Variovorax paradoxus: one gene and its partner. The protein of the gene in region 1 interacts with the protein of each later gene in a pairwise test. Links are inferred from orthologs where the notes say so. Each region holds a gene or a part of one and is shown on either strand. Other genes may lie near its edges.

Region 1 (3,216 bases):
CCGAGCACCTGAACGGTGTGCGCGTGGACACCGGCGTGTACGACGGCGGTGAGATCCCGATGTACTACGACTCGATGATCGCCAAGCTCATCGTGCACGGCAAGGATCGGCAGCATGCGATTGCCCGCATGCGCGAGGCGCTCAATGGCTTCGTGATCCGCGGCATCAGCAGCAACATCCCGTTCCAGGCCGCACTGCTCGCGCATCCGAAGTTCGTGGCGGGCGATTTCAATACCGGCTTCATCGCCGAACACTACGGCAAGGGCTTCCATGCCGAAGACGTGCCGCACGCCGATCCTTCGTTCCTGATCGCGCTCGCGGCCTATGTGCACCGCCGCTATCGTGCGCGCGCCTCGGGCATCAGCGGACAGCTCGAAGGCCACGGCGTGAAGGTGGGCGAGCAGTTCGTGGTGGTGGAGCTCGGGCCGGAGGGCAAGCATGTGCACCATCCGGTGTCGGTCACCGACTTCCACGGCAAGACCGGCGCCAGCGCCGTGGCCGTGGGCGAAAAAAACTACAAGATCGACAGCGGCTTTGCGCTCGGCGCCATCCGCGTGCAAGGCATGGTCAACGACCGGCCCTTCACCGCACAGGTCGAGCGCGGAGCCGGCAGGAACCCGCTGGCGCTGCGCGTGTCGCACGACGGTACGCAGGTCGAGGCGATGGTGCTGTCGCCCCGGGGCGCGCGCCTGCTCGAACTGATGCCCTACAAGGCGCCGCCGGACCTGAGCAAGTTCCTGATGTCGCCGATGCCGGGCCTCTTGGTCGAGGTGTCGGTGCAGCCGGGCCAGCAGGTGCGTGCCGGCGAGAAGCTGGCCGTGATCGAGGCCATGAAGATGGAAAACGTGCTGTTCGCCACGCAGGACGGCGTGGTCGGCAAGATTTCGGCGGACAAGGGCGAATCGCTCGCCGTCGATCAAATCATTCTGGAGTTTGAATAAAGCTCACCCCCAGGCTTCGCGCACTTCGTGTCGCTTCTCCAACCCCCTTCCGGGGGCAACACCTGCGGCCCGGCGAAGCCGGTTCCGCGGTGTTTCCCGAACAGGCAACGCTTCGCGCAGTTATGAAAGTCCCACTGATATGACGACCTCCGCTCCTTTTATTGAAGTTCCCATCTCGGCGCCTGTCACACTGCACCGGCCGGCCAAGGCCGCGGCACCGCAAGGCCCGTGGACGGTCGAGGCGATTCAGGCGCTGCTCGACAAGCCGCTGATGGACCTGCTGTTCGAGGCGCAGACGGTGCACCGCCAGCACTTCCCCGAAGGCGACATCGAACTCGCGACGCTGCTCTCGGTCAAGACCGGTGGCTGCCCCGAGAACTGCGGCTATTGCCCGCAGTCGGCCGAGTTCGACACCGGCGTGAAGGCGCAGAAGCTGATGGAGGTCGACGAGGTGGTGCGCGCCGCACAGGCCGCCAAGGACGCCGGCGCCACGCGCTTTTGCATGGGTGCCGCATGGCGTGCGCCGAAGGACCGCGACGTCGAGAAGGTGGCGGTGCTGGTCGAGGCCGTGAAGGGGCTGGGCCTGCAGACCTGCGCCACGCTCGGCATGCTGGAGCCGCACCACGCGCACCAGCTCAAGGCCGCGGGCCTGGACTACTACAACCACAACCTCGACACCGCGCCCGAGTACTACACCGACGTGGTCGACACGCGCACCTACCAGGACCGGCTCGACACGTTGGCCCATGTGCGCAGCGCCGGCATCAGCGTGTGCTGCGGCGGCATCGTCGGCATGGGCGAGCAGCCGGTGCACCGCGCGGGGCTGATCGCGCAGCTGGCCAACCTGAATCCTTATCCGGAGTCGGTGCCGATCAACAGCCTGGTGCGCGTGCCGGGCACGCCGCTGGCCGATTCGGAGCCGGTCGATCCCTTCGACTTCGTGCGCATGATCGCGGTCGCGCGCATCACCATGCCGACCGCGCGCGTGCGCCTGTCGGCAGGCCGCCAGCAGATGGGCGACGCGGTGCAGGCCCTGTGCTTCATGGCCGGCGCGAATTCGATCTTCTACGGCGACAAGCTGCTCGTGACCGGCAATCCCGACGTCGAAGCCGACACGGTGCTGCTGCGCAAGCTCGGCCTCAATGCGCGGCAGGTGCAGGAGCAGCCGGAAGGTTGCTCCGCATGACTGCCACGGCACGCCCCTTCAAGGTGCTGGGCATCCAGCAGATCGCCATCGGCGGGCCCGACAAGCTGCGTCTGCAGAAGCTCTGGGTCGACATGCTGGGGCTCGAAGTCACGGGTACCTTCAAGAGCGAGCGCGAGAACGTCGACGAGGACATCTGTTCGATGGGCAGCGGGCCGTTCAAGGTCGAGGTCGACCTGATGCAGCCGCTCGACCCCGAGAAGAAACCCGCCGTTCACGCGACGCCGCTCAACCATGTGGGCCTGTGGATCGACGACCTGCCCAAGGCCGTCGAGTGGCTCACCGCGCAGGGCGTGCGCTTTGCACCCGGCGGCATCCGCAAGGGCGCGGCGGGCTTCGACATCTGCTTTCTGCATCCGAAGGCGAACGACCAGTTTCCGATCGCGGGCGAGGGCGTGCTGATCGAGATGGTGCAGGCGCCGCCCGAGGTGGTGGCGGCCTTCAGCGCGCTGGCCGCTACGCGTTGAGCACTTTCCTGATCGGCGGCCTGACGTCCGAACGCTGAGGCGGCAGCATCGGCTGGTGCTCGCGCGCCGGGTTCAGGATGATCGAGGTGGCCGTCTCTGTGAGGATGCAGAACTTGGTCACGACCGCATCGAGGTGGCTCACGTCGATGACGGCGATCTCCAATATCCAGCTGTCGTCGCCGGTCACGTTGTAGGCATTGACGCATTCGGGCGTCTGCTGCACCAGCTCCACCACGCGCGCATAGTCGGCGCGGCCCACGCGGATAATCGCGCGAATGCCATAGCCGAGCTTGCCGAGGTTCACGGTTGCGCGGTAGCCGCTGATCACGCCCGCGGCCTCCAGCTTCTTCACGCGTTCGGTCACGGCCGGCTGGCTCAGGTGCACGCGGCGGCCGAGTTCGGCCATGGTGAGCCGCGCATCGCCCTGCAGTTCGGCCAGGATGCGGGTGTCATGGGCATCCAGCGCGGGGTTCAAGGTGAAGTCCATGCAACTCCTTCAAATCGACGGTACGAAACGGAAAGAACCATGAGATATGCATGGTTGCGAAAGGATCGCTTTCATACCATGGACGGCGTTCCAATACCAACAAGACAGAGACCCGCC
Region 2 (3,283 bases), 2.8 Mb from region 1 along the record:
TTTTCGCAGCGGGCCTGGCCCATCTCTCCTCCGCGCAAGCCGCCGAGGCCGGGGTGAGCGACAGCGAGATCGTGCTCGGCAGCTCGGCCGTGCTGAGCGGCCCGCTCGGCTCGCAGATCAAGGTCGTGCACAACGGCGCCGGCCTGGCCTTCGATGCCATCAATGAACAGGGCGGCGTGGGCGGCCGCAAGATCAAGCTGGTGGCGCTGGACGACGAGCTCAAGCCCGAGAAGGCGCTCGAGAACTACGGCAAGCTGCTGAGCGACCACCGCGTGTTCGCATTCTTCGGCTGCGTGGGCTCGGGCACCACGTCCGCTGCGGCCAAGCTGCTGCAGCAAAGCGGCGCGCCCAGCGTCGGCGGCTACGGCGTGGGCGACAGCGCGCGCGAACGCGTGGCGGGCTCGGCCTACTTCGTGCGCGCCAGCAATGCGCGCGAGGCGCAGGCGCTGGTCGAGCACCTGGCCACCATCGGCGTGAACAAGATCGCGATCGCCCACCTGGACAACCCCGGCGGCGTCGAGGCGGTGAAGCTGATCGAGGCGGCCATGGCCACCCGCAAGCTGGCGCCGAGCGCGGTGGTCGCGGTGAAGGGGGACGGCTCGACCTCCGCCGCCGCCGGCAAGACACTCGCCGACAGCCAGCCCCAGGCCGTTCTGATGTACCTGGCCGGCACCGTGACCGGCGAGGTGATCAAGGCCATGTACGCCGCCGGCAGCAAGCCGATGTTCTATGGCATGTCGGTGGTCTCGGGCGAAGTCACGGCCAGGGTGGTTCCGCTGCAGGCGGGCGGGCTGGCCATCTCGCAGGTCACGCCCTACCCCTGGGGCGAGGTGGAAGTCGTCACGCGCGACTATCGCCGGCTGGCCGATCGCGCGCAGGTGCCGGTGGGCTACGGCAGCTTCGAGGGCTACCTGAACGCGCTGGTGATGATCGAGGCGATCAAGCGCACCGGGCGCGACCTGACGCGCGCGCGCCTGCACGCGACGCTGCGCGCACTCAAGCTGCGCCTGGCCGGCATGGACATCGATTTCTCGACCGGCAGCACCACCGGCTCGCAGTTCATCGAAATGGTGCGCGTGACGCCCGAAGGCCGCTTCGTGCGCTGAACGGGCGGCCAGGTTCGCCGGGCGGTTGGCGCACGCGCTCTAATAGCGCCATGTGCCAACTGCTTGGAATGAACTGCAACACGCCCACGGACGTGGCCTTCAGCTTTACCGGCTTCGCGCAGCGCGGCGGCCGCACCGACCATCATGCCGACGGCTGGGGCATTGCGTTCTTCGAGGACCGCGGGCTGCGCCACTTCGTGGACCACATGCCCGCGAGCGAATCGCCGGTGGCCGAGCTGATCCGGCGCTACCCGATCCAGAGCCGCAACGTCATTGCCCACATCCGCAAGGCGACCCAGGGCGCCGTCAACCTGCAGAACTGCCACCCCTTCGTGCGCGAGCTCTGGGGCCGCTACTGGGTGTTCGCCCACAACGGCGACCTGAAAGACTTTCGGCCGCGCCTGCACGGCAACTTCCACCCGGTGGGCAGCACCGACAGCGAGCACGCCTTCTGCTGGATCATGCAGGAGCTGGCCAAGTCGCATGCGGGCGTGCCGAGCATCGAGGAGCTCACGCTCACGCTGCGCGAACTGGCGCCGCAGCTCGCGGGCCACGGCACCTTCAACTTCATGCTGTCGAACGGGCAGGCGCTCTGGGCCCATGCCTCGACCCACCTCTGGTACGTGGAGCGGCGCCATCCCTTCGTGACCGCGCAGCTGTCGGACGAAGACCTGGAGATCGACTTCGCTCAGCACACCACGCCGAACGACCGCGTGGCGGTGGTCGTGACCGCGCCGCTCACCACCAACGAAAGCTGGACGGCTTTCGCGCCTGGCGAATTGCGCGTGTTCGTGGACGGCGAGCTGGCGGCGTTCTGAAGCTGGCCCCGCCTCAGGCGCCGGCCAGGTGCGCTTCCAGCGCGTCGATGAACATCGCCGGCACGTCGAAGCCGGTCTGTTCGGTGATCTCCTGGAAGCAGGTCGGGCTGGTCACGTTGATCTCGGTCACGGAGTCGCCGATCACGTCGAGCCCGATCAGGAGCAGGCCGCGCGGCGCGAGGGCGCGGCCAATGGCCTCGGCGATCTCGCGGTTGCGCGCGGTGAGCGGCTGCGCCACGCCCTTGCCGCCGGCCGCAAGGTTGCCGCGCACTTCGGAGCCCTGCGGAATGCGCGCCAGCACGAACGGCGCCGGCTCGCCCGCGATGATCAGAATGCGCTTGTCGCCCTGCACGATGTCAGGCACGAAGCGCTGCACCATGATGGTCTCGGCGCCGTTCTTGTTGAGCGTCTCGACGATGGAGCCGAGGTTCAGCGCATCCTGCCTCACGCGGAAGATGCCCATGCCGCCCATGCCGTCGAGCGGCTTGAGGATGATGTCGCCGTGCTCGGCATGGAAGTCGCGCACGGCCTGCGCGCTGCGCGTGACCAGCGTGGGCGTGGTGAACTGCGGAAACTCCATGATCGCGAGCTTCTCGGGATGGTCGCGCAGCGCGCGCGGCTTGTTCACCACGCGCGCGCCTTCGCGCTCGGCCTGCTCGAGCAGGTGGGTGGCGTAGATGTACTCGGCGTCGAAGGGCGGGTCCTTGCGCATGAGCACCGCGTCGAATTCCTTCAGCGCCTTCGATTCGCGGATGTCCTCGCGGTACCAGGCCTTGCTGTCTCCGGTGAGCGTGATCTGCTGCACGTTGGCCGTGACCAGGCCGCCCGACACCCACTGCAGGTCTTCCGGCAGGCAGGCCGCGATGCGGTGGCCGCGGCGCTGGGCCTCGCGCATCATCGAGAAGGTGGTGTCCTTGTAGATCTTGAAGTGATCGAGCGGGTCGGCGACGAAGAGGATGTTTTTCATCTGGGAGTCTTTCCGGCGCCGGGTGTGGCCGCCATGTTGCTGCTGTCTGGCGCGATGTTGCCGGAAGCGGCGATGTCCTTGCCGGCGGAGGCCTTTGTGCGCCCGGCCTGCTGCACCGCAGGTGCGAGCGCACCCGCCGCCACGCCCCCGAAGGCAGAGCGGCTCAGAAGATCCTTGAAGAAGCGCATCCCGGCAATTGTGCCGGGGACGCGCGGCTGCGAAGGTCATCGCGTTGGCGATCGGCACGAGAATTGCGGCAGCACCGTCGTGCTTCCCGCCACGCACCGCATGGCCTGCATGCTGGAGAGAGAGAACCCATGAATACGCTTGCTTCGTCCGACGCGCCCGCATTGCCGAACCCTTCCACGCCCGCCGAAGTGGTCGACGAATTC

Evidence for each region.
Region 2: the proteins of bioB (region 1) and QFZ47_RS14915 interact in binary tests that used the Escherichia coli proteins (3 or more experiments, as listed by UniProt). The link is inferred for Variovorax paradoxus from one-to-one orthologs.

What each region holds. Positions count from the first base shown.
Region 1 is NZ_JAUSXL010000002.1:5,170,484-5,173,699, reverse strand. Bases 200-3,103 are described here. They hold bioB (biotin synthase BioB), read left to right. Parts: upstream 200-1,080; coding sequence 1,081-2,127; downstream 2,128-3,103. Other genes in these bases: QFZ47_RS28140 (Lrp/AsnC family transcriptional regulator), read right to left, coding at 2,602-3,099; QFZ47_RS28145 (VOC family protein), read left to right, coding at 2,124-2,612; QFZ47_RS28155 (acetyl-CoA carboxylase biotin carboxylase subunit), read left to right, coding at 200-941. Outside these bases: more of QFZ47_RS28155, read left to right, coding at 1-199. UniProt on the Escherichia coli protein: Catalyzes the conversion of dethiobiotin (DTB) to biotin by the insertion of a sulfur atom into dethiobiotin via a radical-based mechanism.
Region 2 is NZ_JAUSXL010000002.1:2,377,886-2,381,168, reverse strand. What follows is about bases 70-3,040. They hold QFZ47_RS14915 (class II glutamine amidotransferase), read left to right. Parts: upstream 70-1,156; coding sequence 1,157-1,924; downstream 1,925-3,040. Other genes in these bases: QFZ47_RS14905 (hypothetical protein), read right to left, coding at 2,888-3,040; gshB (glutathione synthase), read right to left, coding at 1,938-2,891; QFZ47_RS14920 (ABC transporter substrate-binding protein), read left to right, coding at 70-1,106. Outside these bases: more of QFZ47_RS14920, read left to right, coding at 1-69; more of QFZ47_RS14905, read right to left, coding at 3,041-3,079; QFZ47_RS14900 (nuclear transport factor 2 family protein), read left to right, coding at 3,209-3,283.